Regions from separate parts of the Lysinibacillus sp. FJAT-14222 genome, predicted to be linked through region 1. Evidence: riboswitches for the same ligand, from Rfam matches in the RefSeq annotation. Region 1 holds a riboswitch; each other region holds the start of a gene.
What was found. Region 1 has a riboswitch for cobalamin ahead of AN161_RS13275 (iron ABC transporter permease). Riboswitches for the same ligand answer to the same signal wherever they lie in the genome.
Positions count from the first base shown of each region.

Region 2: linked by a shared signal. The riboswitch ahead of AN161_RS24640 (ribonucleoside-diphosphate reductase subunit alpha) and the one ahead of AN161_RS13275 (iron ABC transporter permease) in region 1 are both predicted to bind cobalamin.
Region 3: linked by a shared signal. The riboswitch ahead of AN161_RS08535 (hypothetical protein) and the one ahead of AN161_RS13275 (iron ABC transporter permease) in region 1 are both predicted to bind cobalamin.
Region 4: linked by a shared signal. The riboswitch ahead of cobT (nicotinate-nucleotide--dimethylbenzimidazole phosphoribosyltransferase) and the one ahead of AN161_RS13275 (iron ABC transporter permease) in region 1 are both predicted to bind cobalamin.

Region 1 is NZ_LIYL01000025.1:34,531-42,415, forward strand. Features, by position in the region: gene AN161_RS13245 (YcdB/YcdC domain-containing protein) at 1-535, shown strand, start outside; gene AN161_RS13250 (MarR family transcriptional regulator) at 688-1,122, shown strand; gene AN161_RS13255 (ring-cleaving dioxygenase) at 1,173-2,156, shown strand; gene AN161_RS13260 (nitroreductase family protein) at 2,247-2,864, shown strand; gene AN161_RS13265 (NADPH-dependent FMN reductase) at 2,928-3,470, shown strand; gene AN161_RS28860 (hypothetical protein) at 3,467-3,646, opposite strand; gene AN161_RS13270 (biotin transporter BioY) at 3,843-4,439, opposite strand; cobalamin riboswitch at 4,613-4,805, shown strand; gene AN161_RS13275 (iron ABC transporter permease) at 4,950-5,996, shown strand; gene AN161_RS13280 (heme ABC transporter ATP-binding protein) at 6,002-6,796, shown strand; gene AN161_RS13285 (SMR family transporter) at 7,188-7,502, opposite strand; gene AN161_RS13290 (SMR family transporter) at 7,502-7,855, opposite strand.
Region 2 is NZ_LIYL01000059.1:182,868-190,752, reverse strand. Features, by position in the region: gene AN161_RS24650 (hypothetical protein) at 1-270, shown strand, start outside; gene AN161_RS24645 (ribonucleotide-diphosphate reductase subunit beta) at 631-1,671, opposite strand; gene AN161_RS24640 (ribonucleoside-diphosphate reductase subunit alpha) at 1,684-3,897, opposite strand; cobalamin riboswitch at 4,062-4,249, opposite strand; gene AN161_RS24635 (hypothetical protein) at 4,357-5,043, opposite strand; gene AN161_RS24630 (ECF transporter S component) at 5,040-5,534, opposite strand; gene AN161_RS30385 (hypothetical protein) at 5,697-5,948, shown strand; gene AN161_RS24620 (bifunctional adenosylcobinamide kinase/adenosylcobinamide-phosphate guanylyltransferase) at 5,937-6,329, opposite strand; gene AN161_RS24615 (histidine phosphatase family protein) at 6,278-6,877, opposite strand; gene cobS (adenosylcobinamide-GDP ribazoletransferase) at 6,850-7,626, opposite strand; gene AN161_RS24605 (bifunctional adenosylcobinamide kinase/adenosylcobinamide-phosphate guanylyltransferase) at 7,666-7,885, opposite strand, start outside.
Region 3 is NZ_LIYL01000018.1:145,291-153,175, forward strand. Features, by position in the region: gene AN161_RS08515 (AarF/UbiB family protein) at 1-1,301, shown strand, start outside; gene AN161_RS08520 (NlpC/P60 family protein) at 1,651-2,868, shown strand; gene ytvI (sporulation integral membrane protein YtvI) at 2,968-4,026, opposite strand; gene AN161_RS08530 (hypothetical protein) at 4,118-4,666, shown strand; cobalamin riboswitch at 4,913-5,116, shown strand; gene AN161_RS08535 (hypothetical protein) at 5,369-5,911, shown strand; gene AN161_RS08540 (cobalamin-binding protein) at 5,913-6,872, shown strand; gene AN161_RS08545 (tyrosine-protein phosphatase) at 7,202-7,885, shown strand, end outside.
Region 4 is NZ_LIYL01000021.1:210,404-218,288, forward strand. Features, by position in the region: gene AN161_RS10575 (hypothetical protein) at 567-794, opposite strand; gene AN161_RS10580 (hypothetical protein) at 1,016-1,822, shown strand; gene AN161_RS10585 (hypothetical protein) at 1,854-2,597, shown strand; cobalamin riboswitch at 2,745-2,922, shown strand; gene cobT (nicotinate-nucleotide--dimethylbenzimidazole phosphoribosyltransferase) at 3,035-4,090, shown strand; gene AN161_RS10595 (trimeric intracellular cation channel family protein) at 4,249-4,854, opposite strand; gene AN161_RS10600 (methionine gamma-lyase family protein) at 5,129-6,379, shown strand; gene AN161_RS29595 (hypothetical protein) at 6,508-6,657, shown strand; gene AN161_RS10605 (MerR family transcriptional regulator) at 6,786-7,160, shown strand; gene glnA (type I glutamate--ammonia ligase) at 7,242-7,885, shown strand, end outside.

The DNA.
Region 1 (7,885 bases):
ACACCAAAATGTATTAGAGGTTAAAGACCCAGCAAACTTTAATGCTGATGCAGCGGTAAACAAGGGAGAAGCTTTGAAAATCTTAGTTAAATCATTATCATACGGATATTATGATTTTGGTCCGTATGGAAGAGGCGACGAGAAGCAATCCTTTAATAACATTGACAAAAAGCACCCATTATACGGAATCGTTGAACAAGCTGTAAGCATGGGTATTATAAAACCGGCGGATCAATTTGCAGTAGATAAAGAATTGACTCGTCAAGAGCTTGCAGAATGGTTAGTACGTGTACTAAATTTAGAGAAAGCTGCTAAGCATAGTGACATTTACAAATTAAACTTTGCTGATGCAGGCTCAATTGACAAAGCGTACACAGGTTATATTGCTTTAGTAAGTGCGATGGGCTTAATTGATGGACAGCAAAATAAATTCAATGCTACTGGGAAAGTGACGTATGCAGATTTGGCAATATCTACAGTTCGTCTAGCAAAGGCTGTTTATGAGGAAAACGACGGCCGCCATTACTATTATTAATCAGTAATTGATACATGAAGGGGCATCTCCTGAGTTTAGGGGATGCCTTTTTTGTGAGAAAACAAAAGGATTGCCGTTAATTATTTTATATGTTATTATTATCTCGAATTAAAGATAAATGAATTCGAAGTAAATTAGAAAGAGGGAGTCGTATGAAGGAAGACAATCGTAATTTAAAAGCTTTTACGGTCTTGTTCCGGGCATATCAAACGATTCAAGATGCAACAAAGAGAGATTTACTTCAATATGATTTAAATCAAACCGAATTTTCGGTCCTTGAGTTTTTGTACCACCATGGTGAACAACCCATTCAGGTGATTGGAAAGAAAATATTAATCGCAAGCAGTAGTATTACGTATGTTATTGATAAGCTCGAACAAAAAGGCTTTGTATATCGACGTGCTTGCCCGAAGGATCGTCGTGTCACATATGTTTTATTAACATGTGAAGGACAAACGTTGATGGAAGAAATTTTTCCAAAGCATGAACAAAAAATTAACGAGATTTTTGAAGTATTAGATCAAAAGGAGAAGGACACAATGATTCTGTCTCTGAAAAAGGTTGGTTTAAACGCAGTTAATAAATAAAAAATTTTACGCAAATATCTCGAAATCGAGATAAATTGGAGGAACAGAAAATGAATCATTTAAAAGGAATTCACCACGTTACTGCTATTACAAGCAGTGCTGAAGAGAATTATAAATTTTTTACTTATGTGTTAGGGATGCGATTAGTGAAAAAAACGGTTAATCAAGATGATATCCAAACCTATCATTTATTCTTTGCGGATGACAAAGGTAGCGCTGGTACTGATATGACATTTTTTGATTTCCCCAGCATTCCAAAAGGTGTGCATGGAACAAATGAGATTTCAAAAACTTCATTCCGCGTACCAACAGATGCAGCATTAGACTATTGGGTAGAACGTTTCAATCGATTAAATGTTAAACATACAGGTATTAAAGAGCAGTTTGGCAAAAAAACTTTATCCTTCGTCGACTTTGACGACCAACAATATCAACTTATTTCTGATGAAAACAATACAGGTGTTGCATCAGGCACTCCATGGCAAGATGGACCGATTCCTCTGGAATATGCAATTACAGGCCTAGGCCCGGTTTTTGTGAGAGTTGCTGATTTTAAATATTTCAAAGAAATGCTAGAAAAAGTGATGCTCTTTACAGAAATTGCAGAGGAAGGAGATTTCCACCTATTTGAGGTCGGAGAAGGCGGAAATGGTGCACAAATGGTTGTAGAATTCAACACAGTTTTACCGGTAGCACGTCAAGGTTTCGGTACAGTACATCATGCTGCATTCCGCGTAGAGGATCGGGCTGTATTAGATGAATGGACTGAACGATTTGAAGGCTTTGGCTTCCATACTTCTGGTTATGTAAATCGTCACTTCTTTGAGTCACTTTATGCACGAGTAGCACCACAAATTTTATTTGAGTTAGCTACTGATGGACCAGGATTTATGGGCGATGAGCCTTATGAAACTTTAGGTGAAAAATTATCATTGCCACCATTTTTAGAGCCGAAGCGTGCACAAATTGAAGAACTTGTTCGTCCTATTGACACTGTAAGAAGTACGATTACGTTCGATAAAGAATATGAGTAATATCTTTCATTCCATTCAGCAGAGAAACATAAGTCTCTACTGAATGGAAATTACATACTCTTAACAGAAAAATAATTGGAGGTCAGCTAGATGGAATTTGCAAAGCTAATAGATAAGCGCCGTTCTGCAAATAATTTTATAGAGGGCATCAAGATGAGCGAAGAAGATATACGTCCCATTTTGGAGGATGTTAAGCTTGCTCCTTCAGCCTTTAACTTACAGCATACGAATTACATCATTGTGTTGGATGAAGAAATGAAAGAAAAAATAAGAGAGGCAGCTTTTGGGCAATATAAAGTGCATTCAGCTTCAGGAGTCATCCTTGTATTAGGAGATAAAGAAGCCTATAAAAATACTGCTAATCTTAGTCAAGGGATGGTAGACTTAGGCATTATTAATGCTTGTGAGTTAGAAAATCTTGTTGCTGAAAATACGAAATTTTATGAAGAACGTGGCGAGGAATTTATGAAAGAGGAAGCCATTCGTAACGCTTCACTTTCAGCTATGTTATTTATGCTGGCGGCCAAAAATCGCGGATGGGATACATGTCCAATGATTGGCTTTGATCAGCAACAAATGAGGGCTCTTTTTAATGTGCCAGAAACACATGAAATTGCACTAATGATGACAATAGGTAAGGAAAAAGAAAGCAGTCGCCGCTTCCGTGGTTATCGTAAACCAGTTGAGGAATTTGCAACCTATTATTAGAGCGGTATAAAATAAAGTTGCTTTACAAATAATAAAGTTAATGTACATTTAGGAGGAAACATTGTGAAAGTAGTAGCAATCGTAGGTAGTATCCGTAAAGAATCTTATAATATGCAATTAGCAAAATTTATTCAAAAGCGTTATGCAGAAAAAATTGATCTTGAAGTATTAAGCTTAAAAGATCTACCGATGTATAACCAAGATATTGAAAATGAAGCACCACAACCAGTATTAGATTTTAAGGCAAAAGTCAAAGCGGCAGATGCAGTTCTTTGGTTGACACCAGAATATAATGGTACAGTACCGGGTGTTATGGTTAACGCAATCGATTGGTTATCTCGTATAGACAAAGTAATGATAGGCAAGCCATCATTCATGATGGGGGCATCAATGGGTAACTTAGGTACTGTTAAAGCACAATTACATTTACGAGATATTTTATTCTCACCTGGTGTGAATTCACCATTACTTAGTGGTAATGATGTTTATATTGGAGCAGTACACACTAAATTTGATACAGAAGGCAATTTAACAGATGAAGGTACTATCAAATTCCTAGATGTAGTTATTGATAACTTCTTAAACTGGATGAAAAAATACGTTTAAAAATAAAAAACTGGGATCAGCACCATAAACGTGTGGTTGATTTCCGTTTCGACTAGGCGCTTTCCTGGGGGCGTTTGATGAGCCGCTTTTGTTGCTGCCGCTACGTTAGCACTACGCTTTCGCACAGAAAACATCCGCTTCGCTGCAGGGTCTCGGGCCAACATGATGTTGGTCACGAAGGTGTTATCACAGGACGTGATGGTTTTAGCCTTCGTTCCTCTATTGCTGATCCCCGAGGAGTCGCCCAGTCTCCACTACAATCAACTATTTGCATAGTAAACGTTTTAACAAAAGTCATCCACAACTTTTGGTGATGAACCAAAAACTGTCCAATTAAGTATGCTATATACTTTTGGACAGTTTTTTATCTCTTTATTTAATAGGGATTATTTTTAAAACTTTTTGAAGGCGGTATGCAAAAATACCCGCAAATATAGCTAAAATAATATCCTTTGGCAAAGGAGGCATCATCCAAAGCCATGCTATCTTATAAGTGAAAGCATCAGGAGCACTAGCCCATAGCTTGTAGGCAAAGTACATCCAATTTGTCCCTAGTAAATAATTAATTGCTGTTGCAATTAATGCAGCAACTACATAACTTGTCTTCGTTCCACTGCGTTCTACAATAAGCCCCGCGACAAATGCAGCAACTATAAAAGAGACAATAAAACCAAATGTAGGACTTAAAATTTGTCCAAAGCCTCCGCTGAAACGTGCAAATACAGGTGCACCTGCTAAACCGATACACATATAAACAGTGCAAGCGAGTGCCCCTTTTCTACTACCAAGAATAAGCCCTGCTAAAATAGCAAAAAATGTTTGCAATGTGATAGGTACTCCACCAACCATCATGAAAGGTACAATGGACGTGATATTAGCTCCTATCATTATCAATGTTGAAAATAGTCCAATATAGGCAATATCGACTGTTCTTAATTTGTGATGCGTGTGTTCCGCGACTGTTGTCATTATTTCACCCCTAAAAAGTAATGTTGATAATAATAGTGTAAAAAAATAAAGTTTTTGTGTCAACCTTATAATTTGTTTAGGTTAACACAAAAACTTTTATCCTGCTTAAGTTGATAAATAACTATTAGTTATAGACTAACTATTAAAATATATGATAGAATCGTCATAATTTTAAAATATTAGATACTATTGGTGTGACATCTTATACAATGTGTCACTTAAAAGGGAAGTCGGTGCAAATCCGACGCTGTCCCGCAACTGTAACGAGGAGTTCTATGATGATTTAGCCACTGTTCTAGAATGGGAAGGCCATCATAGTAACATTGATTCGAAGCCAGGAGACCTGCCAATTAGTGATTCCTGTAATGCCCACGAGGATGAAAGCGATTACGGACAATAGTAGAAGGAAATCCTTCTGACTTTGTTTAATCAAGGGTATTTCTATGCGTAATTTGCATGGAATACCCTTTTTTGCTTCATTTATAATGAATGATAGGAGTTAATAAACAAATGAATAAAAAATTTATGCTACTTTCAATGACTCTTCTACTAGTACTTATAATTTCAATGACAATTGCGATTATGGTTGGATCGGTTTCCGTTACGCCACTTTATGTATGGAAGGTCATCCTTTCTAAAATCCCAATTATACAAAATTCAATCGAACAAGATTGGAGTCGCTCACAGGAAATTATCATTTGGCAAATACGAGCTCCGCGTGTATTACTCGCTGCTATCGTTGGAGCGGGCTTGGCAATTGCTGGAGCAGCTATTCAGGCACTTGTTCGTAATTCAATTGCTGAACCATATATTTTAGGGATCTCTTCTGGTGCCACAGTTGGTGCCACAGCTGTCATCATATTAGGTGCTTTTTCATTTCTGGGCGTTTATGCTCTGTCCATATCTGCATTTTTAGGTTCTCTCACAGCGATGGGGTTAGTTTTCTTCTTATCGCGTGTGGGCGGTAGAGTCTCTGTCTTTAGACTTTTACTTTCAGGGATGGCGGTGTCGTTTATTTTATCTGCTATTTCAAATTTTATATTAATGACGTCGAAGCAAGAGGGGGGAATGAAGGCAGTCATGTTTTGGATGCTAGGAAGCCTAGCTGGTGCGAAGTGGAGTAATCTTTTAATTCCTGCAGTTATTTTTATTGTAGTATTTGCCTTGTTATGGCTTCACTATCGAAGCTTAAATTTATTACTTCTTGGGGAAGAAGCAGCTGTCACATTAGGGGTCAACTTACAACAGTTTCGGATACAGCTTATCTTATTAGTATCATTATTAACAGGTGTGCTTGTCGCTGTAAGTGGTTCAATCGGATTTGTCGGCCTAATCATTCCACATATTGTACGGCAGATTGTAGGTTCAAACCATAAATATGTTATACCGATTAGCGCTTTACTAGGGGGGATTTTCTTAGTTTGGGCAGATGCACTTGCCAGAATTTTAATTGCCCCTGAAGAAATGCCAATTGGAATCATCACGGCTTTTTGTGGAGGACCATTTTTCATTTGGCTGCTACGTCGTAACAATTATTCTTTCGGTGAAGGAGATTAAAGCATATGACATTAGAAGCGAAACAAGTATCTTTCTCCATTTCTGATGAACGCATATTACATGAAGTAAGTGTTCAAATAAAGGACAAGCAATTTGTTGGGCTAATCGGTCCTAATGGTAGTGGGAAGTCAACGCTATTAAAGAATATGTATCGTTTATTAAAACCAGAAAGTGGAACAGTATTATTAAATGAACAGGATATTTTAAAGCAATCGAGTAAAGGCATAGCTAAAAATTTAGCAGTTGTAAGTCAAGAAACACCGGTCTTATTCGATTTTACAGTACATGATTTAGTAAGTATGGGGAGAACACCTCATAAAAAACTATTGGAGTTTGATCAAGAACGAGATTTTCAAATTGTAAAAGATGCACTGAACCAAACAGGTATCGCTCATTTAGAGAAACGCAGCTTTAGCTCGCTTTCGGGTGGAGAAAAAAAGCGTGTGATGGTTGCTCGTGCCCTCGCTCAGCAAGCGCAGGTCCTTATTTTAGATGAGCCAACAAATCATCTAGATATTCAGCATCAATTGCAGCTAATGGATCTAATTCAAACTCTACATTTAACAGTTGTTGCTGCAATACATGATTTAAACATTGCAGCTATGTATTGCGATCAAATTTATGTTTTACAGCAAGGCCGAATTGTTTGTTTTGGAACACCAGCAGAAGTGCTTACACCGGCATTATTACAAGATGTTTTTGGCGTTTATGCCGATATTCAAACACATCCACTTACAGGTAAGCCATATTTAATGTATATCCCAGAGCAATTCGCGAAGGAAGATTTAGAAACTACATAAAGTGATTGATATATCAAAGCCTATTATGCCAAAAAATTAAGGTTGTAATTATGGTTTTTGGCAAAGCGAGGGGTTGATTTCCGTTCCGACTGGGCGCTTTGTTGCTGCCGCTACGCTTTCGCACAGAGCAGAGCTTCCTGGGGGCGTCCGATGTGAGCCGCTTTACTCGCTTTGCTCGCTCCAGGGTCTCATCTGTGACGCTGATCCCCAAGGAGTCGCCCAGTCTCCACTCCAATCAACCACTTCATATAATATATATCTTCTGGCCTGTCACTCTAATTAATAGTGATAAAATCCTCAAGATACACTATTTACATAGTTATAAAATAAAGTTTCAACGAAAAAGTTTATTTCAAAAGGCTTATTCACAGTATAAAGAATTGAAGTCAAATTAAGATATTGCTTTTAAACCTGCCACACCAATGATAATGGCGATGATACTAATAATTCGAGTCAGGTTTTTAGATTCTCCAAAGAATATAATATTCACGAGAACAGCACCAACTGTACCAATACCAATCCATACTACATAGGCGATGCTTAACTGTAAATAGTTAAAGGATGCATATAAAAGCACAAAAGACATTCCAAAGCCGCCTACATATATTAATAAATTACGTATAGTTTTTTCCTGACTATAAAAGCGTAAACCTACAACACCTATAATTTCTGAAATTGCAGCTAATAAAACAAGGAACCAACCCATTATGCATGAGCTCCTTTCTTTTCAACAGGATCTTTTGAAGGGTTATCAGATAAATTAAGACCAATAACACCCAGTACTAAAATAAACATGAAAATTCCTTTAATAGCATTAAACTCCCCGTCAAAAATAAAAATGTCCATTAATGTAGTACCAATTGTACCGACCCCAGCAAAAGTCGCATAAACTGTGCCTGTAGGTAGGTTTTCACAAGCTTTCGATAAGAAATGAAAATCCAACGCAATTAAGGACACAATAATAATCCAATGCCACCAAGCATTTGCAACATTAAAACCAAATATCCAAAACAATTCAAACAAACTAGTTAATCCAACATAAATCCAATCTTTTTGCATAGCTAAATTCCTTTCATTTATCCATTATTA
Region 2 (7,885 bases), on a different contig from region 1:
CAAAAATATGCTTTAGACATTTTAAAATTAAATACGATTGGAACCCGTGCAAGTGGACTATATCCTGAAGAATTGGATAAGTATAAAATATTCGCAGATGATTTGTATAGTCCTTGTAATGGAAAAGTAGTCAGCATCCAAAATGATTTATCTGATCTCCCTCCTCCTAAATCTGATCCAGAAAATCCTAAGGGAAATCATGTCACCCTATCATGTGAGAACCATGATGCTACCGTTTTATTAGCCCCTATGCAAAAGGCGAAAAAGTAAAAGAGGGCCAAATACTTGGAAAAGTAGGAAACTCGGGAAATACAAGCGATCCACATTTACACATTCACGCCGAAAAGGATGGGAAAGGTGTAGCGATAACATTTAATGATCGATTCTTAGTGCGAAATAGTTTAGTACGATACTATAAACTTATTTCTTTTTCTTGTTATTACGATAATCGCAATTGCCATTCCAATAACCTAAAGGAATGAAAATGCCTCCTTTTCTTTTATGAACTCAATCCAGGTCTCCCTCTTAGCTGGGCACTTCTTTATTTTACCTAAGTCGTTTACCCCTAACCCGAGTACTCTCACAAAAAATACACCTCAATGTTATGTCAACATTGAGGTGTATTTAGCATTACAAATCATCAAAGCCGTTATCTTCTACATTGACCTTTACATATTGACGAGAACGTTGCTCGAAGAAATCTGTTTTTCCTAAGTCAACATCCTCGTAAGCTTTAACCCACTTCAATGGATTTTTGCGGTAGCCCTCAAATGGACGCTCCACGCCAAGCTGATTACAGCGAACATTGGCATAGAAATGCACATAATCATGCACATCTTCCACATCGAGGCCTTTAACTTTATCGCCAATTACTTCATTTGCCCAATCGATTTCTAGCTGTACAGCTTCACGGAAAATCTCCTGTACACGAGCTGCTCGTTCAGGCGTATCGTATTGAGGATATTCCTCTAATAGCTCCTGATAAATTTTCACAAATAAATCGACATGAAGCTGCTCATCGCGGTTAATATAATTAATCATCGTTGACGTTGCCACCATTTTTTGATTGCGTGCTAAATGATAGAAGAAGGCAAAGCCAGAATAGAAGAATAAACCTTCCAAAATCACATCATAGACAATCGCTTCTAGCATATTTTCAACAGTTGGCTCCTCCGAAAATGCACGGTAGCCCTTAATAACGAAATCATTGCGTCGCTCTAATACTGGCTCTGTACGCCAAAAGTCAAACGTACGATCCTGCTCATCTTTATTGACAATACTTGAGAGCACGTAAGAATAAGAGTGATTATGGATTACCTCCTGCTGCGCTAAAATAATCATTAACGCATTTAAGCTGGAATCTGTTAAATAGTCTGCCACTTTGCCAGCAAAATCTGTTTGTACACTATCTAATAGTGCCAGTAAGCCAATTATTTTTAAAAATGATTCCTGTTCATCCGCTGATAGCTCAGGAAATTGCTTGACATCATTGCTCATATTAATTTCGAATGGTGTCCAGAAGTTACCAAGCATTTTTTTATACTTTGGATAAGCCCAGCTGAAACGCACATCATCCCAGTTTAAAATGTTTGAAGAACGTCCGTTGACAATTCCTGTTGAACGGTTCGGTGCATCTTTATCCATAATTTGTCGTTTTATAATTGTTGTCATTGTTACTTCCTCCTAGCTCGCGCAAGACTCACATTCTAGCAATTCTACAGATGTTGAGCGCACATAATATGTCGTTTTCACACCGCTCGCCCAAGCATTCATATGCAGTGCTAGTAAGTCCTTCGCCTTAATCGTATTTTGAACATATAAATTAAGTGAAATGCCTTGGTCGATATGACGTGCTCGTGCAGCATTTTGTTTGATTGTCCAATTTTGATCGATGAAATAAGCAGATTTATAATACCAAGTCGTCACTGGTGATAGATCTGGTACTGTTACTGGAATTTTGTAATCCTTTTTCTCCTCTGAATAACTCTTTTGGAAGATTGGATCAATCGTTGCCGTACTGCCCGCTAAAATGGATGTTGATGAGTTAGGGGCAACCGCCATAACATAGCCGTTGCGCATACCTTTTTCCGCAACCGCGGCGCGTAACGCATTCCATTTATGACTGTCATAGCCACGTTTGTCAAAATACGCACCAGTATGCCAATCTGAGCCTTCAAATAATGGGTAAGCACCTTTTTCACTTGCCAAATCGTTGGAAGCACGAATTGTTAAATAGGCAATTTCCTCATATAGCTTGTCCGCGAATTCTACAGCATCCTCAGACTCCCATTGAATTTCTTTCAAAGCTAGTAAATGATGCCAACCAAATGTTCCAAGTCCAATCCCACGGTAGCGCAAGTTTGTACGCTCTGCCTGTTTAACTGGAATTGTATTTAAGGCAATAACGTTATCTAACATACGTACTTGAATTGGAATCAATCGTTCTAGAACACCAGCCGGTACAGCTCTACCTAAATTAATAGATGATAAGTTACAGACAACGAAATCTCCTGGCTTGCGACGTGTTACGATGACATCATCTTCTAAGGTAATAGACTCAAATTCAGTAGCCGACATATTCTGGAATATTTCTGTGCACAGGTTCGAGCTGTAAACCATCCCTTCATGCTTATTCGGATTCATGCGATTTACTTCATCACGATAGAACATAAACGGTACGCCTGTTTCAAGCTGTGAACGCATAATACGCTTCATAATATCAATAGCCGGTACGCTCTCACGACTTAATAATGGATTGGCGATACATTCCGCATATTTTTCTCGGAAGGAACCGTCACCTTTTTTCTCATCGTAGAAATCTTCTAGTGAGAAGCCCATGACCTCTCGCACTTCATGTGGGTCAAATAAATGCCATTCCTCACGTGCCTCAACAGCTTCCATAAATAAATCCGGTAAGCAAAGCCCCGTGAAAATATCATGGGCACGCATACGCTCATCCCCATTGTTTAAGCGTAAATCTAAAAACGTAAAGACGTCCTTGTGCCAAACATCTAGATAGACAGCAATTGCTCCTTGTCGTTGACCAAGCTGATCGACTGAAACCGCCGTATTATTAAGCTGTTTAATCCACGGCAATACACCACTTGATGCACCTTTAAAGCCTTTAATAGATGAGCCACGGCTACGAATTTTGCCCATATAAACACCAATACCACCACCGTATTTCGATAATGTTGCGACATCTGTATTCGTGTCATAAATGCTTTGTAAACTATCATCTACTGTATCGATAAAGCAGCTAGATAGCTGTCCATGCGTTTTGCCTGCATTCGATAATGTCGGTGTGGCAACAGTCATATATAAATTACTCATCGCCCAGTAAGATTCACGTACTTTTTCTAAACGATTTTCTGTTTCATCCTGCATAAGTGTCATCGCAATGACCATCCAACGTTCCTGCGGTAGCTCCACTGGTGTTTTCGTGTAATCACGGACAACATAGCGATCCATTAATGTTTTTAAGCCAATATACGTAAACAATTCATCACGGCTTTGTTCTAAATAAGAAGCAAGTTCCTGAAGCTCCTGCTCACTATATTTTGTTGTTAAACTTTCATGATACAAACCAGCCTCTGTATAGCGCGCTAATTGTGCTGGGAAAACCTTATAAACATCTTTTACCGAAACACCGCGGCGCATTGCAAATTGGTCATATAATTTTTCTAAATAAATTTGCGCTGCGACAAATGTCCAGTATGGCTCCTCTTCGTCAATTAGGCTAAGCGTTTGTAAAATCATCGCATCCGCCCATGCTTCAAATGTGGCATTGTCGTTTTTTCGTAGCCATCGATCCGATAACCTTACAAAACTTTCAAGTTCATCCTCCGTATAACTTTTCTTAAGCTTAGCCATTTGCTGTTCGATTTGAATTGTCATGTACACATTCTCTCCCTTTCTTTCTCCAGACAACACAAAAAAGCGATCACGCAACATCTATCGGTTACGTGATCGCTGTAAAATCGGAAATGGAAATGAAGGACATGCACACAAAGAAGTGAACAAATCTCTCGCCTCCACTTCTCAATCCCCGAAGAATGTGTTGCTGTCTTGAACATCTCGGCAGGTCTCCTGGCTCATGCTTCCTCCAAATGATAGCCTTCCCATTTTTCACAGTGGCCTATTCATCATTTGTCAGCACTTACAGTTGCGGGGACAGCTTCGGCTTAAGATGACTCTTTTTCCGAATTCCCTTTTAAACCATATTGGTACCGTTTGTCCAAAATACTATATATTGTGTTTTAACTCCTAAACAAATCTAACATATTGTGTTTACTGTTGCAATAGGCGATTTGCCCCTTGCAATTTGTAATGTGCTACTTTTTCTCGAAGCAAGCCCTAATACAATGCAGTTTTACGTAGTTTTTCAAAATTTCTAGGAAATTTTTTTTGTGCCAGCTGCTCTTTTTCTGGATGTATTCCGAGTAAAATGACTGCACATGGACCAGCTGTTTTTTCAACATCTAACGAACTTCCGACCTGTTGATCATCAAAAAGTCGTGTAAATTCTGCTTGCAGCCCCTTTGATCCAACTGGCCAAACTTGCTGCACAATTTCCTCTTTCCACGCCTGAAAAATAGGTTGTAGCTGTGCGACATCCTCAGGCTGCGCAAGGACTTCATTGCCTACAAGCGGCAGTCCATATGTGTACCAAACAAGGTATTCATGCTTAGATAATGTACGTTTCTGCTGCTCACCAAGCATCGTAATGGACAAACCTGATTGTAAAGTCGGCATATTGGACTCTGTGCTACCGTCTATTGGTGGACAAATAAGACCAACCTCATCGAAGACCTGTTGAATGCCGGCAACATAACGAGACCATGCAGCATCCCCTGAAAAATTAGCTAATAGGATATGTGTCGGTAAAGCATTTGCCGCAAGCTGCTCTAAAAAGGTAACACGTGCGGTCAAGTATGCCGTTAGTTGATCTGGGGCAGACACAATATCTTGTGGTTTTTCACCAATTGCTGCGGCATTATCTGTTGTAGTAATGAGCCCACCTACTTTTATTGCATTTCTCAATGTACTCGACCTTCCTTACGCACAAACACCTTAGACAGAATTGGCATCACAATGGCAACGATGACTAAATTAATAAGTGTTGCTAATGGAAGACTAGTAAGAGAACCCCAGTAAAACGCCGGACTAATGATAAAGTAAAACGGTAATGGTGAGACAACGCCGTTTAAAATAAGCGCAACAGGCCATTTCCAAAAATGCATTCCTTTTTTATGCATAACCCCGAAGATCCATACAACAATAAACATTTCCACTGCGATAATAATATGTAGTGGTCCATATAGAAAACCCGAAGTTAAGGCTGAAATCAAGTGCCCAATTCCCCCCGCAACCCCAGCTAATACTGGAGATAAAAATACAACGCTCAAAAATGCAGGAGCAGAGTCCAACGCAGCAGTTGTAATAAATGTTGGAATTTTAATGACTGCACCCACTGCACAAATTGCCGCTACCATGGCAGTGAGCGTCAATTTCATCAATCTTTGTCGATCCATCCCATTCCCTCATTCCTTTAATATTTGGCTATTCATTATAACGTGTGGTTGATTTCCGTTCCGGCTGGGTGCTTTGTTGCTGCCGCTACGCTTTCGCACAGATAAAACATTTGTTGCTGCCGCTTCGCTTTCGCACAGAACAAAGCTTCCTGGGGGCGTCCGATGAGCCGCTTGGGCCAACAGATGTTTTTTGCGCGAAAGCGTAGCGACAGCAACAGCATGATGTTGGTCACGAAGGCGTTATCACAGGACGTGATGGTTTTAGCCTTGGTTCCTCTATCGCTGATCCCCAAGGAGTCACTCAGCCTCCACTCCAATCAACTAACAAACATAGCGAAGGTTTTAACAATCATCAACCCAAACATTTTTAATGAAAAGCCTTCTAAATTTTTCAAATCTATATTATTTGATTAGTTCCCCGATACCGTACCAGATGCGTACAACGAGTTCGGCTTCAGCAAATAATGCCTGGTACAAACGCCCACATGCATCACGTAATAATCGTGCCTGTTTTTCCATTGGCACAACTCCCCGTCCCATATCGGTCACAATAATATACAGTGTACAATTTTCTTCAAGAGTCTTTAGCCTTGTCAAAATGGTTCTAATAAGGGTTTCATCATCCTCAAGATCTTGTGTTATGAGCCACTTCTCTAAGTTTTTAATAACAAGTACATCACAGGCAGGAGTATCATCAGGTACATAGCCATCTACAAGCTCAACTTGTTGATCTGCAAGCAATTTCATAACATAGTCGGTTTTTCCACTATAGGCTCCTCCGATAAAGACATGCATCTCGCTCCCTCCTCCCAAGCCTTTTTTGTAAACGTTAAAGAAAACATTTTATCATGCGGTGTTTGATACGACCAAAAAGGTTGCTCAGTTGGTGCAAATGCAACAAGTAGCGCTCGAATGACTCCACCGTGTACAACGAGATGATAAGTATCTTCATCTTTTGGTAATGCTGTGAATCCTTCAATGACACGCGCACAAAATACATCGAAGCCTTCCCCTTTTGGAGGTGGTGACTGAACGGGATCATCTAACCATGAACAATAACGACCATCCGATTTTAAGTCCTCATATGTTCGCCCTTCAAATTCTCCAAAGTTCGACTCTCGAAATCTTCTATCTGCCATGTAAGTTGCATTCGGAAAATAACGAGCAGCTGTTTCCCTACAGCGTAGCAAATCACTACCGTGCACTTTCGTGACACCTTTATCTACAACAGAAAGCAAAGATGCATCAGCTAATGACGAGTCTGTCCAGCCAATATATCGCTTTTCCAAATTTTCCTTTGTTGGTGCATGTCTCATTAAGCGCACAATAACAACGTCACCCACAGAACAACCTCCATCCCTTCAATTGATGCACCGAGTAAATCCCCTGAAACGCCACCAAAGTTGCGCACTGTAAATTGCCGAAAAACTAGAAAGGCAATCGCTAATACAGCTATCAGCACTAATGGAACAATTGAGAAGCCTATTACAAACAATAAGCTACTATACGCCACAACTAGTGTGATAAGCATAAAGCATATAAGTAATCCCGGCTTAATATGTGATTTAAAAAAGTAGGCAAGCCCTTTTTCTTTTGAGCACTTCAGCGACATAAAATAAAAACTCATGCCTACTCGTGTTAATAAGGGAATAAAAATAAGCATCCAAAGAGCTAACTTATGCTGCACGAATAGTTCATGCAGTATAACAAATTTACCTAGCACTAAAAATAGCACTGAAAGTACACCAAATGCACCGACACGTGGATCATCTAAAATTTCAAGCCGCTTCTCTCGGTCCCGATACGAAAAATACGCATCCCCCATATCAATAAAACCGTCTAAATGTAAACCACCAGTAAATAAAGCGAGTAATCCGATAATCACAAAAGAAAGCAATACCTCACTGCTCGCCGTCCATTCTGTTAAACCATATATCACCGCTGCCACTAAGGTGCCCATAAGAGCCCCAATCCATGGCAAAAAGGCGAACATCCCTGTAATAGTTGCCTTCGTTAAAGGAATTTCTTTATGTACCGGCAAAACTGTAAAAAATTGAAATGCAAGTTGTATGCTATGCCAGAAACTTTTCATCGTCTTGCCTGCCTTCTTTTAATTTTCTAAGCGCGTTCATTATTTCCACTTCTTTACGATACCATAATTAATTTCATACGCCTCATCCGCTATAGAAACGAACCATTGATGTAATTGTCCGAGCATTTGTCGATATAATTCAACTTCCTCGTTTATATATGGAGGCTCATCGAATAATTCATTCGAGACGACAAAAAACGTCACCCTTTTCTCAAGTAACGTCCCTACTGCCTTTTTTAAAACACGAAGCTTCTCCTCT
Region 3 (7,885 bases), on a different contig from region 1:
TTGCGGCAGCATCTATTGGACAAGTACATAAGGCGCGATTAAAGAATTATGATGAAGCCGTGGTGAAGCTACTGCGTCCAGAAGTAAAGGGGATAATGCGCGACGATCTCGATATTTTAGAGGAATTTGCCAATTGGCTTACGAGCAAGTCTACATGGGCTGAGTCACTGGGCTTTCGAGAGCTTGCTAGAGGATTTGCAGATGGATTACGCGAGGAAATTCATTTAGATATTGAGGTTCGGAATACATTGCAGGTGACAAATGCCCTTGCCAAAAGCGACTATAAAGTACGGATTCCTAAAATCTATACAGAATATTGTGATGAAAATATTATTGTCATGGAATATGTACGGGGGAAAAGCGTTGCAAATGCTGCGGCTGAATTTAATCGTTTAGAAATTGATCGTAGGCAGTTTGCACGGACTGTTTTATATTCCTTCTTCGAGCAAATGCTTTTTTCAGGTATATTTCATGCAGATCCACATCCGGGAAATATTCATATTGATGAGACGGATGGCACACCGATACTGCTTGATTTTGGGGCTGTTGGCCGTTTGGGAGCTACGCAACAAGAGGGCTTGAAGTTATTTTTAATGGGGATTCAGCTAAATGATTCAAGTATTTTATATGATGGCTTAACGCTATTGGTTGAAAATGCTGATCATGCAGAACGTGCAAGGATGGAGCAAGCAATTGATCAAATTCTGTTGAAAATTTCTTACGTGGATCGAATTCCAACAGAAGAATTAATACATGCGTTATTTACGGTTGTTCGTGATTTTGGTCTTGCATTCTATCCTGCAGTAGGTTTAGCGCTACGTTCATTAGTAACATTGGATGGGACATTACGGGTAATCGATCCACGTTTTGATATTTTTATGGAAGCGAAAGATTTTTCATCCACGTATATGCGAGCATCCTTCCTGAAGCCATTTAAAGAACCGATGGCAACAAAGGAACGCTTGCAAGAAGAATTATCGATGCTTATTCCGACATTACGCAAAATGCCAAGACGAGTTGACCAGCTTATTCAACGGGTGGAGAGCGGAAAAATTATTTTACATCACGATGTTTTTTCGGATGAGCATAATGCTCGTTTTATTACAAATCTGTTTTCCCGTTTTGTTTTGCTTCTCGTTGGTATTACCTTTGGCATTATTTCTGTAGCACTTTTAGCAATCTCACAGTTTATTCATGACTCGTATGCTGTTTACTTAAATACAGCTGCATACTTAGGATTATTTTTATGCGCCATTCTTTTAGTGCGGCTTTCTATTCAAGCGTTACGTTCTATGAAGTAATAGGTAGGGGAAATGTTCCCTTACCTTTTTTTTATTTTCAAAACCTTCTCGAGAAATATTACAAAAACATTACAAATTAGAGAATGGGTCTAACGGGAAAATAGTGAAAGTAGTTATTTTGTAGAAAAGAATAGTATTTTAGAGAATAATTCAGAAATTACGTGAATGTTACAAGAATATTTCGAGTTTTACTAAACGATTAAAAAGTTGTGAAATAGTATAAAAGTTATGCTAATAATGCTAAACTTTAAAAGGCTGATACAGATATAAGAAAATACAAAAGAATCGTTCAAGTGATTACATTAAAAAACCAAGAGCGAAATTGACTAATGAAGGGAAAGAAGTTAACGTGGGTAAACGCAATAAATGGCGTAAGTCGATGGTGCTAGCATTAGCACTAGCTGGCGGCTTATTATTTAATACAGTTCAACCAACAGAAGTGCACGCAGAAGAAACATCTCAACAAATGATAGATAAGAAAGCTAAAATAGATACAGAGGTTAAAAAGCTACAAGAAGAATTAACTAATTTACAAAAAGAAATCGATGAAAAAGTAAAAGTATTTAACAAAGTACAAGCAGATATTAAAGAAGTTGATACAAATATTGTAGATACTAAAAAACGTATTGAGCAACGTTCAACAATTTTAAGTGAACGTATGGCTGCATACCAAGCGCAAGATAACACTGTAGGTATTTATTTAAGTGCTGTTCTTGAATCGAAAAGCTTTGCAGATTTAATGGATCGTGTCGTAGCGGTAAAAACATTAATGGATGCTGACCAAGAATTAGTAGATCAGCAAGAAGCAGATAAGGCTAACTTAGAGAAACAAAAAGCAATATTAGATGAAAAACAAAAAGAGCTTCAAAAGCAATTCCAAGAGCTTCAACAAAAGGAAAGCGAAATGGAAGTGAAAAAAGCTGAAAACGAAGCAAAATCGCTTGCATTAAAAGCACAAATTGCAACGAAACAAGAAGAAGAACGTTTAGAAGCAGAACGTAAAGCAGCAGAGGAAGAAGCAGCTCGTTTACGTGCACTTCAAGCAGCTACTCCAGTTGTACAAGCAACAAACAACAATGGTGACAATGGTAATACAAATAATACAAATAATACAAATAATACAAATAATACAAATAATGCTAGTAACAATGGTAATGATGCTAACAATGTGAAATCACAAAAAATCGTTGTTGGATCAGGCACAGGCACTGCATCTTCAGGTGATGCTATTTCAACGGCTAAGCAATTCCTAGGCCGTAGCTATGTTTGGGGCGGCAGTAACCCATCAACAGGATTTGACTGCTCGGGTCTTGTACAATGGTCTTACAGCCAAGCAGGTGTATCTTTACCACGTACAGCATCACAACAATATTTAGCAACACAACGTATTTCAGCAAGCGAAGCACGTGTAGGTGACTTAGTATTCTTCAGCTATGGTTCAGGCGTAGCGCATGTAGGTATTTACTTAGGTAACAACACGATGATCGATGCTCAAAATAATGGTGTTGTTATTGAATCACTTGATTGGTGGAACCAATATTTAGTAGGCTTCGGTCGTATTCAATAAGTCTTACTATTATATAGACGATTTAAATAACGAAAAGGTCATCTTTGTAAAGAAAAAATACAAAGATGACCTTTTTATTATTGGAAGCCAAACATAGTGCTATATTTTAAAATTCAGCTTGATAATACCTGTTTCTTTTAATGCAATAAAGAAAATAATGACAAAAGGTCCTGCAAGTAAACCGATCACACCAAATAGCTGAAGACCAATAAACATTGCAATTAATGTAGGTAAAGTTGATAAACCGATATGCTCCCCCATTAATTTAGGCTCGACTACTCGACGAATAATGAGTAAAATAGCAGCTAGGATGAATAATTTTACAGCAATAGATATATTTCCAACCAATAGGTAATAAAGACCCCATGGCGCCAAAATGATAATGGAACCGAGGAAAGGAATAACATCAATTAACCATATAATGATTGTCATCGTTATTGCGTATTTTGGCTGGATTAATAGAAGGCCAATAAGTGTGACGCCTCCAATTATAAAGCTAACGAGTAAATGTGCCTTCATATAGCCGAAAATAGCACCTTTTAAACGATTTAAGACAATCTTTAATTTGTTGGCAGTGCTAGGCTTTAAATATTTATAAGTAATTTGTTTTAATTTGGGCAAATCTAGCATAAATAAAAATAGAGCAATCATATAAACGAGAAGACTGATAAATAGCCTTGGAATTTCTGAAAAGAAGGCTGTAACTTTGGTATAATTGAAAATGTTTAAAAAGGATTCTTCAATTTTCTTTATGAAATCCATTGTTGTATTTTGAAGCGAGGTACTTACTTCAGGTGGAAAGTCTTCAGTGTATTTGGAAATGTTTTCTTGCATACTAAGCCACATTTCTGATAGTTTTGAAATATAATAGGGAGCTTGCTTTGAAATTAAAATTATTTGCGACATAAGTTGTGTAATAGTGAAGTAACAAATAATTGAAATTAAGATAACGCTCACTATGTAAATAAAAGCGACTGCAACTTTACGAGACATTTTCCATCGCCGTTTAAAGAAATTAACAATGGGCTCTAAAAAAAATGCACTAACACCTGCTAATATTATGGGAACGGAAACCGGGATAATAAAATATGCAACTACGATTAAAGAAATAATCATAATTAATCTAAAAATCAGTCTCCTAGTATTAAATTTATTCATAGACTCTCCTTCTTTACGCAAATTAAATTAAGTGTACCATAAAAAATTATAATAATATTACGTTCTGAAACAATAAAGGTAGGGATGAATCATGGAAAAAGAGATTATGCAACTTTTTAGTAATTTAACAGAGCGTGACCGCGATATTCAATACGAATCTTACGAAGAATTGATGAAGATTATGCAGGAACCAGTTGATTGGACATATGCAGTTTGGGAACAGCTTGTTCAAGCTCTTACATACAAAAATGGACATGTGCGTGCAAGTGCTGCGCAATTTTTATGCGCGCTCGCAGCAAAAAGTGATCCAGAAGAAAGAGTATTAGAGGACTTCTTAAAGATTTGGGTAGTGACGTATGATGAAAAAACAGTAACTTCAAGGCATACTTTGCAGGCAATTTGGAAAATAGGTATAGCGGGGCAGGTACAAAGAGATTTAGTCGTTTCATATTTGGCAAAAAGGTTCCAAACATGCTTAGACGAAAAGCATCCGACATTAATACGCTATGATATTATTGTATCCTTTAAAAAGCTATTCGATGAAACCAATGACCCGAAACTACTAGAAATTGCGGAGCGTTTAATTGAAGAAGAACAAGATGTTAAATACAAAAAGAAATATAAGAAAGCCATCCATTAAAGGTCATGGAATGGCTATTTTTTTGTGCAAATTTTTTCGGTAATAGAGTATGAAAAAATAAAACGATTTGATCTATGAAGAATGACAGATTCATGTGCGAGTAGAAGGAATACCCTCAGGGGCAGTGAAAATACCCGCATGCGTAAGGGAAAATACCTACATGATTTTTATCCATCGTATTTGTTTATTCCAAACTCCACAGCTATTTTTTCCTATCAATCTATGATAAACTGCTTTATAAGTGAATAATTCTTGCAGAATAAAGGTGCTGAACTATAGCATAATCGGGAATTCGGTGAAAAACCAAAGCTGTTTCCGCAACTGTAAGTACAGGAATCATATGATAAACCACTGTCGAATATCAGATGGGAAGGTTTTTATAATCCACAACAAGTTTGAATGTAGTGAACTGTACAAGCCAGGAGACCGACCTTTATTTGAACGTATAAATACTCTTCGGAAGCTAGGAGAATATGCGGCAAATACATAGGCTATGTTGTGCTATATAATAGACATTATTTATGTTATTTTCGTCGTTTCCTAGGGGTAGGAACGACGTTTTTTTATGCACACTTATTGAAATTTTAGGACAAGTCTAAGAAGGGTATTTATCTGTAGCGAAAGCGAAGCGACAGCTACAATTACGCCAAGGCGCAATTGATAAAGTAAGAGTTTTTCATGAAGGAAAGCGGGGACTTAGATTTGAAAAAAGATGCACGTTATTCTTGTTATCCATTTATGCGTGAAAAGGCATCAACAGTTGATTTTGAAATTCGAACTGATAGCCTTACAACACATATTGGCGTCGCTTTGGCAGCAGTGAAAAAAGAGACGGTAGAGTTAGTAGCGGATGATTTACTAGTTATTTTGCCAATGGCTTACCATGTAAATGGCTCAGTCCGAGGTAAGTTAGCGGTAACTGAAGATGATTTGACTTGGCTAAGTGATCGCTATGATTTTTATGTTAGTTATGTGAAGGAGGAAATACAAAACTTTGTATTACCTCAAGGAACGGAGGCTGCTGCTACATTACATTTATGCCGTAGTGAGGCGAAAAAATCATATCGCGCTTTGCACAAAGTATCTGAAGAACGAGAAGTACCAACTATTCTCTTTGATTATTTAGGATTACTAGCCAATGTATTTTTTGTAATGGCAGTTTATATGAATCAACACGCTGGTATTGCTGAAATACCGTTTCTTAGTAAGTCATACCCAATGAAAAAGAAAAAGGAGAATAAATGAAATGAAGAAATTGTTTAAGCTACAATGGCTGTTTGTGTTGATGCTGGCACTTGTATTAGTAGGCTGCGGTACGAAAGAGGATACTAATAAAGATACTGTTTCTAAGGAAGATCAACAAGTTGAGAAAACTAGCTATAAAGTTAAGGATGACCGTGGTGTAGAAGTAGAGTTTGCTGCAGTACCTAAAACTGTTGTTTCTTTACAACCGAGTAATACAGAAATTTTATATGCTCTAGGCGTTGGTGATAAAATCGTCGGTGCAACGGAGTATGATACGTATCCAGAAGAAGCACAAAAAATTGAGCGTGTTTCTGATTCTGTAACATTCAATAGTGAGCGAATTTTAGCGTTAAAGCCAGATATAGTTATTGCCTATACAACGGGAAATGATGAAACTTTAAATGCATTAAAAGGTCTTGAAGATGCGGGGATTAAAGTGTTTGCCATTCAATCAGCTAAGTCATTTGATGATGTTTACGGTGACATCCAACAAATCGCAACCGTTATGGGAATTGAAGATAAAGGCGAAAAGTTAAATGAAGATATTAAAGCTAAGATCGCTGAAGTCCAAGCGAAAGTCAAAGAAGTAAAAGAACCAAAAAATATCTTCTTAGAAATTAGTCCGAAGCCACAAATATTTACAGCTGCTTCTGGTACATTCCAACAAGAGATTTTAAATGCTGCAAATGTTAACAACGTATTTGCTGAGCTAAAAGGCTGGAAAGAGATATCTGAGGAAGATGTCATTGCGAAAAATCCAGAAGTCATTTTAACAACAGTAAACTATGTGGATAACCCAGCGGCAGAAATTCTTTCTCGTGATGGATGGAATTCAATCGCTGCCATTCAAAATAAAGCGATTTATTATATCGATACTGATATCTCAAACCGTCCAGGTCCACGTATTGGCGAAGCTGTTGAGTTAATAGCCAAGGCGGTATATCCTGAGTTATTCAAATAATCTAATTGAAAATAGCATTTTAGAGCTGTCCTTTATCGAGGGCAGCTTTTTTGATGGATAATTACTCTGGCAGTGAAGACTTCCCTCAACTTGTTCTGATGGAGGGGTGCTTGTGCGATCGGGTAATGCTGAAATCCGGTCCGCTTTGCAGAAAAAGTGATCAGGTAATACCGAAAATCACTCTGCTTCGATAAAGAAAAGATCAAATAAAGTTCCATATCAGTCTAGTATAAGTATTGTATGATTTCCTAGTGTGAAAATTGGTATTATATCGAATTGTTCTATAGAATAGAAATAAGGATGCTTGCTAACTGAGGGAGGTGCAGTGAATGAAACAGTTTGATATGAAGATTATTCCGTTTGAGGCTGTTTACAATTTTCGTGATATGGGTGGGTATAAGACGAGAGATGGGCGTTCTGTAAAGAATGGCTTAATTTATCGTTCAGCGGCACTTGGCAAAATGACGATGGCGGATAAGAAACTTTTTGAAACGCTAGGTGTGAAAACAATTTTTGATTATCGTGATAACCATGAAGCGCAAAATAATCCTAATCCGATATTCCCTTATGCTAATTATATTCAAATACCAGCAAAGGGAAATCATGCCTTCGAGATGCCTACAAACACAGGAGGAAAAGATTTTTATAAAGTCGTAAGTCCAGAGATGTTCCAAGAATTTTACGCCCAAATGCCTTTTAATAATGCTTCGTTTAAGGAGTTAATGATAACGATTCAACACCCTGAAAATTTAGGGCTTGTTCATCATTGTGCGGTAGGGAAGGATCGTACAGGTATTGGTGGTGCACTTATTTTACTCGCTTTAGATGTACCTGAGGAAACGATAATGGAGGATTATTTAGATACAAATGTACATCTAAGTCCCTTAGTAGAACGAATGGCTCAGGCAATTCAGCAAGATTATAGCGATCGAGAATTACAGCAATTTTATGCACTAATGTCTGCCCGTGAGGAGTATTTACAGGCAGCATTTGATGCAATGGATAACCGATAT
Region 4 (7,885 bases), on a different contig from region 1:
TTATATTCATATATAAGAATTCGGAAAAAAACGAAAATTAAAAAATAAAATAACCTGTGTCTTAATATTCAAGATGTGTTTCTTTAAGTGAATCTCAATTAATAGCAAGAAATTAATCTTTAAACAAATCTATTAGTACCTAGTAAAACACGTTGTATAACCCAATATAACGGCGTGATTACTATATAAAACTAAATAAGTAGTAAGGTGGTGTATGATATGCAAATTATTGAATTAAATGAAGGCTTGCGCTTATTTGATGTTCCTTCAACTGCAGAAGATATATGGTGTTGCTGTTGTTATTTCTGTACTTCTACAGGATGATTTGTAAAAAATAAAACACTTATTTACATATTTTGAGAGTGCAACAATTGTTCAAAGACTTTTCAAAATGAGAGGAGGAAAATAAGCGTTTTATTACTATTGAAAAATCATTATTTTTATTTTGTTACACAAAGGATTTTAGCCTCTTTTGTTAATGTATGAAGAAGTTAGCAAGGTTCAAAACCAAGTTAAAGGAGACAAAAAAAGATGATTAATAGATTATTATTAGTTTCATTTTCATTTCAGATACTTTTTTTTCTTCTTTTTTTTAGTACCTTACTATCAAAAATACCAGAGCCATTCATGTCAGTTATTATCCTATTAATTGCTTCTATGGGTTTAATAGTTGCTATAATTTCTGTAATTAAAGGACAAACCTCAAGGTTAGCTCCCGTAGTACTGGGAATATCGTTTTTGATATTTATAATGTTTGTATTTGCAATGCTTTTATCAGGAATGTAAATGGTCAATCCTAAATTTCCTAGCGGGAATGTTATTATATAGGGCTAGAAAAGGGATTCATCCTAATATATACTACTTTTTTGGAGAAGGTTCTAAGGGCGAGCCTTCGAGGACCTATTTGTATTTCAGATTCCCTTTAATTTTTGGATTTTTATAAAAGTAGTTGACCACTTATATTAAAATAAATTTTTGAAAAACTATACCAATTAAAATTAAGGAGAGATTAAGAATGAAGGTTAGAAAAAGGTTTAAAACTGGTATTGTAGCAGCTTTATCGACACTATTTATTTTTTCGGGAGTACTAAATGCTAGTATAGTTAATGCGACAGAGCCAGCAGCTGCTATTCAGGACGGAAATGTTCAGGGGAAAGCAGGAATAGTTATGAAGATTGATCTTACTGAAGAAGATAAAAAGCTATTGGGAGATGAAGATGAATTTCTTAAAGAAGTAGAAAAAGAGGGATGGAAAAAAACTGAAAATGGTTATGAGAAATTTTATCCTGCCAAAAACGGCTCATTAACTATTAATGAACAAGAGGTTGAATTGACTGCTAATGGTACATTCGCAATAAATGAAGATGATGCTAATTTGGATATTCAATTTAAGGCTAATGGGCAAGAAATTAAAACAAATGTTAAAAATGATAAGAACAAATCTCAATCTATAGATCTAGTAAAGACTATCAATTTCAAAGACTTCGCAAAGTCAATGGATGGTGAAATGACTAGTACAGAAAATGGCAAAAGCAGCCGATCAGAGGTGGGCCAAAAACACTCTCCAGGAGATCGTGTTCACTGTAACCGATTCAACGGTAGTGTTTCTAATCATAGATACTATAATCACTGGGATCCAAGGGCATGGAAAAACTTTGTAGGAAGTGATTGTGACTATGCTTTCTTATCTTATGACTGTCAAAATGATTACACAAGTAATACAAATTGTCGTGGTCTTCAATCAGCTTATAACTACAAAAATTGTTCATGGGCTTTATATCATTCTAACAGATATCACTACTATGGCAAATCAGGACACTGAAACTATTATTGTTCTGGGGAGATAGATTAGTATGAAGAAATTTTTATCTTTATTTCTATTCACAGTTTTTTTATTTTTAAATGCCTGTAGCACTACACATACAAACCAAGTATCAAGTATTGCTGAAGAGCTTAACAATATCGAAACCAATCATATTTATAAGAATGGAGTACTAACAACTAAATTATCAGTTCCAGAAAACCTAAGAAATGAAGAAAACTTCAGTATTATAATGGATTTAAAAATGCAAAATATGGATCATAATATTAAAGATATAAACCTATCAAAAGAACAAAACTATTATGCTGCCAAAATTGAATTACCAATGGAAGGTATTTGGAATATAAATTATCAGTATGTTTTAGATGAAAATACTAAAATTGATTCCTTTACTGAAGTTTTTGGTAAAGTCAGTGAAGAACAAATAGATGATGTGACCCTTAATATTACAACAGATCCCGAGGTTATTCAGCCAGATAAAGAAGGAATTCTAAACATTACACTTCATGATAAACAAAACAATATTATTCAAGATTCAAAAGTAAGTTTACAATTTGATTTACTGGAAAGGGATATTCATTTTACGGAGGATTTAAAAAGCGAAAATGGAGTTCATCAATTTAAAGGTAAATTTGAAGCAGGAATTTGGAATGTTACTATACATGCCTTTGCAGAGGGAAATGAGCATTTAATGGAAACTGTTATTTTACCAATTGGTACAGAAGCTGTAAAAGAAGTAGAGAGAGAATCATTAAAAAAGGGGCATCAACATTAATATATTTTCGTGGCGATGTTATGAATAGGAGTAACGAAGAAAGCTCAATTTCTTATTTTTAGTTTTTAACACTAGTGTTACGCAAAAAGTTCTGAATTTTCCATTTAAAATGTTGACACAAAAACCACTTTGACGTAAATTTAAAATAATTGCATAAAAGCATTAGGTGCCCATTGCGGGAGAATAGGGAATAAAGTGAAAAGCTTTAGCGGTCCCACCACTGTAAAAGGGAGTTTCATAGAGAATGCCACTAGCATCGTTCTGGGAAGGTTCTATGAAATGTTGAAATTCAGCCAGGAGACCTGCCTATCTGCTTCGGTTATATAGACGATGGAAAAGTCTGTAGTTTATTTGTTATGGAATAAACTACAGGCTTTTTATTTTTTCTCTAAATCATTCTTCGAGTAACAAGGGCAAAAAAGAAAGGGGAAATTTTCATGCAATTATTACAACAAACGATTCAAAACATTCAAAGTGCCGACCACAAAATGATGGAGGAAGCAAGAGAACGCATAGATGCACTTTGCAAGCCGCCTAGTAGCTTAGGGAAGCTGGAGACTCTAGCTGTGCAACTATCCGGTATTACAGGCGAACTATTTCCTACGATAGATAATAAGGCAATTATTGTCTGTGCAGCAGATCATGGTGTTTGTGATGAAGGAGTAACATCAAATATACAAAATGTGACGGTCTTTCAAACGTTAAATTTCCCTAGAGGAGGAACTGGTGTCTGTGCTATCGCAAAAATCACAGATGCAAAAGTTGTTACAGTAGACGTTGGCGTAAAAGAGGATATTCCACTTGATGCTGGTGTCATCATAAAAAAAATAAAATATGGAACGGACAATATGGCAAAAGGTCCTGCTATGTCAAGGGAAGAAGCCATTCAATCTATTGAAGTAGGAATTGAAGTAGCTACAGAAGAAATAAAAAAAGGGGCGAATGTACTCGGGACAGGAGAAATGGGGATTGGTAATACGACGCCAAGTGCTGCAATATTATCGGTTCTTTGCGAGTGTCATCCAATTGAAGTGACGGGATTCGGTGCAGGTGTTGGACCAGGAGGGATTGCGCATAAAGTAGAGGTCATTCACAATGCCATTGTATTAAACAAACCAAATCGCGATGATGCTATTGATATTCTTGCAAAAGTTGGAGGGTTAGAAATAGGCGCTATGGCTGGGGTAATACTTGCAGCTGCTGCAAATCGCAAACCTGTAGTGATTGATGGCTTTATTTCTACTATTGCTGCTCTTATTGCATACGAACTCGAACCAAAAGTAAAAGACTATATCATTCCTTCTCATGCCTCCGAAGAACCAGGTGCTAAAATTGCTGCCGAATTGCTAGGAGTTGAACCGATGCTACATATGAATATGCGATTGGGCGAGGGATCTGGCGCAGCTTTAGCGTTTCCTATTTTGGACGCAGCTTGCTCCATGATGAAAAACATGGCTACATTAGAGGAATCTATGCAGCTGTTAGAGAAGTAATCATATGAGTTTTCAATTAAAGAAATACTAGTGCCTTCACATATTCTCGACAAGCACAAAGTTTACTGAGGATTTAGGAGAAACACATATTCTAAAAAAACAAGCCCAAATAACAGCTATTTGGGCTTGTTGTTATGCAGCGGTATAAGGAAACTTATCTATGCTCGATTCAACTTCCGCAACGGTAAACGCCATTTCTTTATATATGAAAGTATTCTTAGTGCTGTGATCACACCAAATAATACATATAAAAAGATATCCCCTGACAATAATTCAAGTCCAATGATCAGTCCTGCTAGTGCTGCCCAAACGCCATAGACTTCATCACGAAGAACTAATGGTTTACGTCTAGCTAATAAATCACGAACAATTCCACCACCTGATCCTGTTAAAACTGCAGCTACAATAACGGCACTAATAGGCATGTCGAGCTTCACAGCATAAAGGGCACCTTGAATCGCAAATGCCGATAATCCAATAGCATCAGTGAAGTTGCCCCAACGATGCCAATGTTGAATGAGTCGATGTGGAAATAAGAAAAAAATTGTGATGGCTGCAATGGCAATTTGGAACATCATATCTTGCCCCCACAGTGTAGTTACAGGTAAACCTATTAGTAGATTTCGTATAGCTCCACCACCGAAAGCGGTTACGATACCGAGTATATAGACGCCGAATAAATCGTATTCTTCCTCCATTGCAATTATTGCCCCGGAAATAGCGAAGGCAATTGTTCCAATGATACTAAAAACCTCCCAAGCCAACCCTTTCACCCCTTATGTGAATAAATCATTTCATGTTGTTGTAGATTACATACTAGAAAACTTTAAGTTACCTTTTTGTATCTAGAAGTTTTTGCCAAGAAAAGCATCGACTTATGATTTGGAATTATCAGATATCAAATATCTCATTATAGCAGAAATAAATAGATTAAGTCCGTAATTTGGCTTAGTGCCTAATGCAATTAGCAAGTTTTGCAGGCAAGCTCACAAATTGTTAAGATAAGATTTGAACAAATGTGAAATGGAGAAGAATATAATGACTTTTACAACCAATTTAACGGAAGAAACATTAGCATTAGCTGCTAAAATAGAAGAAAAGGTACGCCCTTTTCATGCCAAGGTAGAAGATATGGCGTTCTTCAATCAACAAAAAGTGCTTGCAGCGTTCCGAAAGCATCAAGTAAGTGACTATCATCTGCACCCGTCTAATGGTTATGGCTATGATGATGAAGGGCGTGACAATCTAGAACGAGTTTATGCAGAGGTCTTTGGAGCGGAGGCTGCCATTGTACGTCCGCAAATTATTTCTGGTACACATGCAATCACACTTAGCTTATTCGGAGTGCTTCGTCCTGGTGATGAATTACTTTATATTTCAGGTCAGCCGTATGATACATTGCAATCAATAGTTGATGGTGGCGATAAGGATACTGGCTCATTAAAAGATTATAAAATCGGTTATAGCCATGTGGATTTAATCGATAATCAAGAGATTGATTGGGAAGGTGTTGCAGCTGCAATTACACCAAACACAAAAATGATTGCTATCCAACGTTCGAAGGGCTATGCAATACGCCCATCCTTTACCATTTCACAAATTGCAGACATGTGTGCAAAAATCCGTGAATTAGCACCAGCTGCTGTTATTTTCGTTGATAATTGCTACGGTGAATTTGTGGAGGCACAGGAACCGACAGAGGTTGGGGCTGATTTAATGGCAGGCTCACTCATTAAAAATCCTGGTGGAGGCTTAGCGAAAATTGGTGGTTATATTGCGGGTCGTGCAGATTTAGTAGAGAAATGTGCTTATCGTATGACTTCACCAGGTATTGGTGCTGAAGCAGGAGCAACATTAAATACGCTCGGTGATTTCTATCAAGGATTTTTCCTTGCGCCACATGTTGTATCTCAAGCATTAAAAGGTGCCATTTTCACAGCTGCTATGCTAGGGGAAATAGGCATGAATACATCGCCAAGGTATGATGCGAATCGTACGGATTTAATTCAATCGGTTTCTTTCCAAACGGCGGAACAAATGATTGCTTTTTGCCGTGAAATTCAAGCGAACTCACCAATTAATGCGCATTATGCACCAGAGCCAGCGTATATGCCTGGCTATGAGGATGATGTCATCATGGCAGCTGGAACATTCATTCAAGGTTCCAGTATTGAGCTGACAGCAGACGGTCCTATCCGTCCGCCATTTACAGCATTTATTCAAGGTGGGTTAACATACGAGCATGTGAAATTTGCTATTTGTAGTGCCGTTCAAACGATAAAAAAATAGGTAGTTAAAAACTATTCAAAACTTCCATTTTGAATAGTTTTTTACTTATGGACAAAAAATTGAAGATAACATTTGTTGAAACGTATGCCATTTATATAAGTTGATTGGAGAGGAGGCTTGACGACTCCTTGGGGATTAGCGTCTCATTGGACGTCCCCCAGGAAGCTCTGCTCTGCGCGAAAGCGAAGCGTCAGCGGCAAATGTTTTATCTGTGCGAAAGCGTAGCGGCAGCAACAAAGCGCCAAGTCGGAACGGAAATCAACCCCACGTTAGGATAATAAGCTTAGTTTTTTACAATTTTTCATCATTTCCAAAAATATTTCAATCCGTGTAAGGAAACCTCACATGAGTGGTTGACAGTGTAAATTTTTCGTTATATTATTAGCAGGTATTGGAGGGGACTTAAATGAGTCGTGAAATTAGACGAACTATGCCGTTATTATCCATGAATATCGTGATGCAATTGACCGAGCTTTCGGCACGCCAGATTCGTTATTATGAAGAACACCATTTAATTGAGCCGCACCGAACAGAAGGCAACCGTCGAATGTTTTCATTAAATGACGTCGATATATTGCTGGAAATTAAAGATTACTTGGAACAGGGTATGAACATGGCGAAAATTAAAAAGCTGTTCGCCAAAAAGAATGAACTTGTTACAACAGAGGACTCAGATTTAAGTGACTCAGAATTACGTCGCATCATGCGTGAGGAAATGCGTCAAGCACAACGCATGCAAAAATCATCCATCCGTCGTGGGGATTTATCTCGATTCTATTAATAAAAGGCAACATCGTTTATTACTTTTAACTAGAATAGAGTAATGATAAAAGCTAGACAATTTATAGGAGTGTGGAAAACTGTGGGTAAATACACAAAAGAAGACATTAAAAGTCTAATTGAGGAAAAAAACGTAAGCTTTATACGTTTACAATTTACGGATATTCTTGGCACAATCAAAAACGTTGAAATTCCTGTAAGCCAATTAGACAAAGCTCTAGAAAACAAAATGATGTTTGATGGCTCATCCATTGAAGGTTTCGTACGTATTGAAGAATCAGATATGTATTTATATCCTGACTTAGATTCTTTCGTAGTGTTCCCTTGGACTTCTGAAAAAGGGAAAGTAGCACGTTTTATCTGTGATGTATACACTGCTAAAGGCGAGCCATTTGCTGGTGACCCACGAAACAACTTAAAACGTATCCTTAAGAAAATGGAAGATATGGGATTCTCAAGCTTCAATTTAGGACCTGAGCCAGAGTTCTTCTTATTCAAATTAGATGCAAAAGGTGAACCTACATTAGAAGTAAACGACCACGGTGGTTACTTCGACTTAGCACCGACTGATCTTGGCGAAAACTGCCGTCGTGATATCGTATTAGAGCTAGAAGAAATGGGCTTCGAAATTGAAGCATCTCACCATGAGGTAGCTCCTGGACAACACGAAATCGACTTTAAATATGCAAACGCAGTCTCGGCTTGTGACAACATCCAAACGTTCAA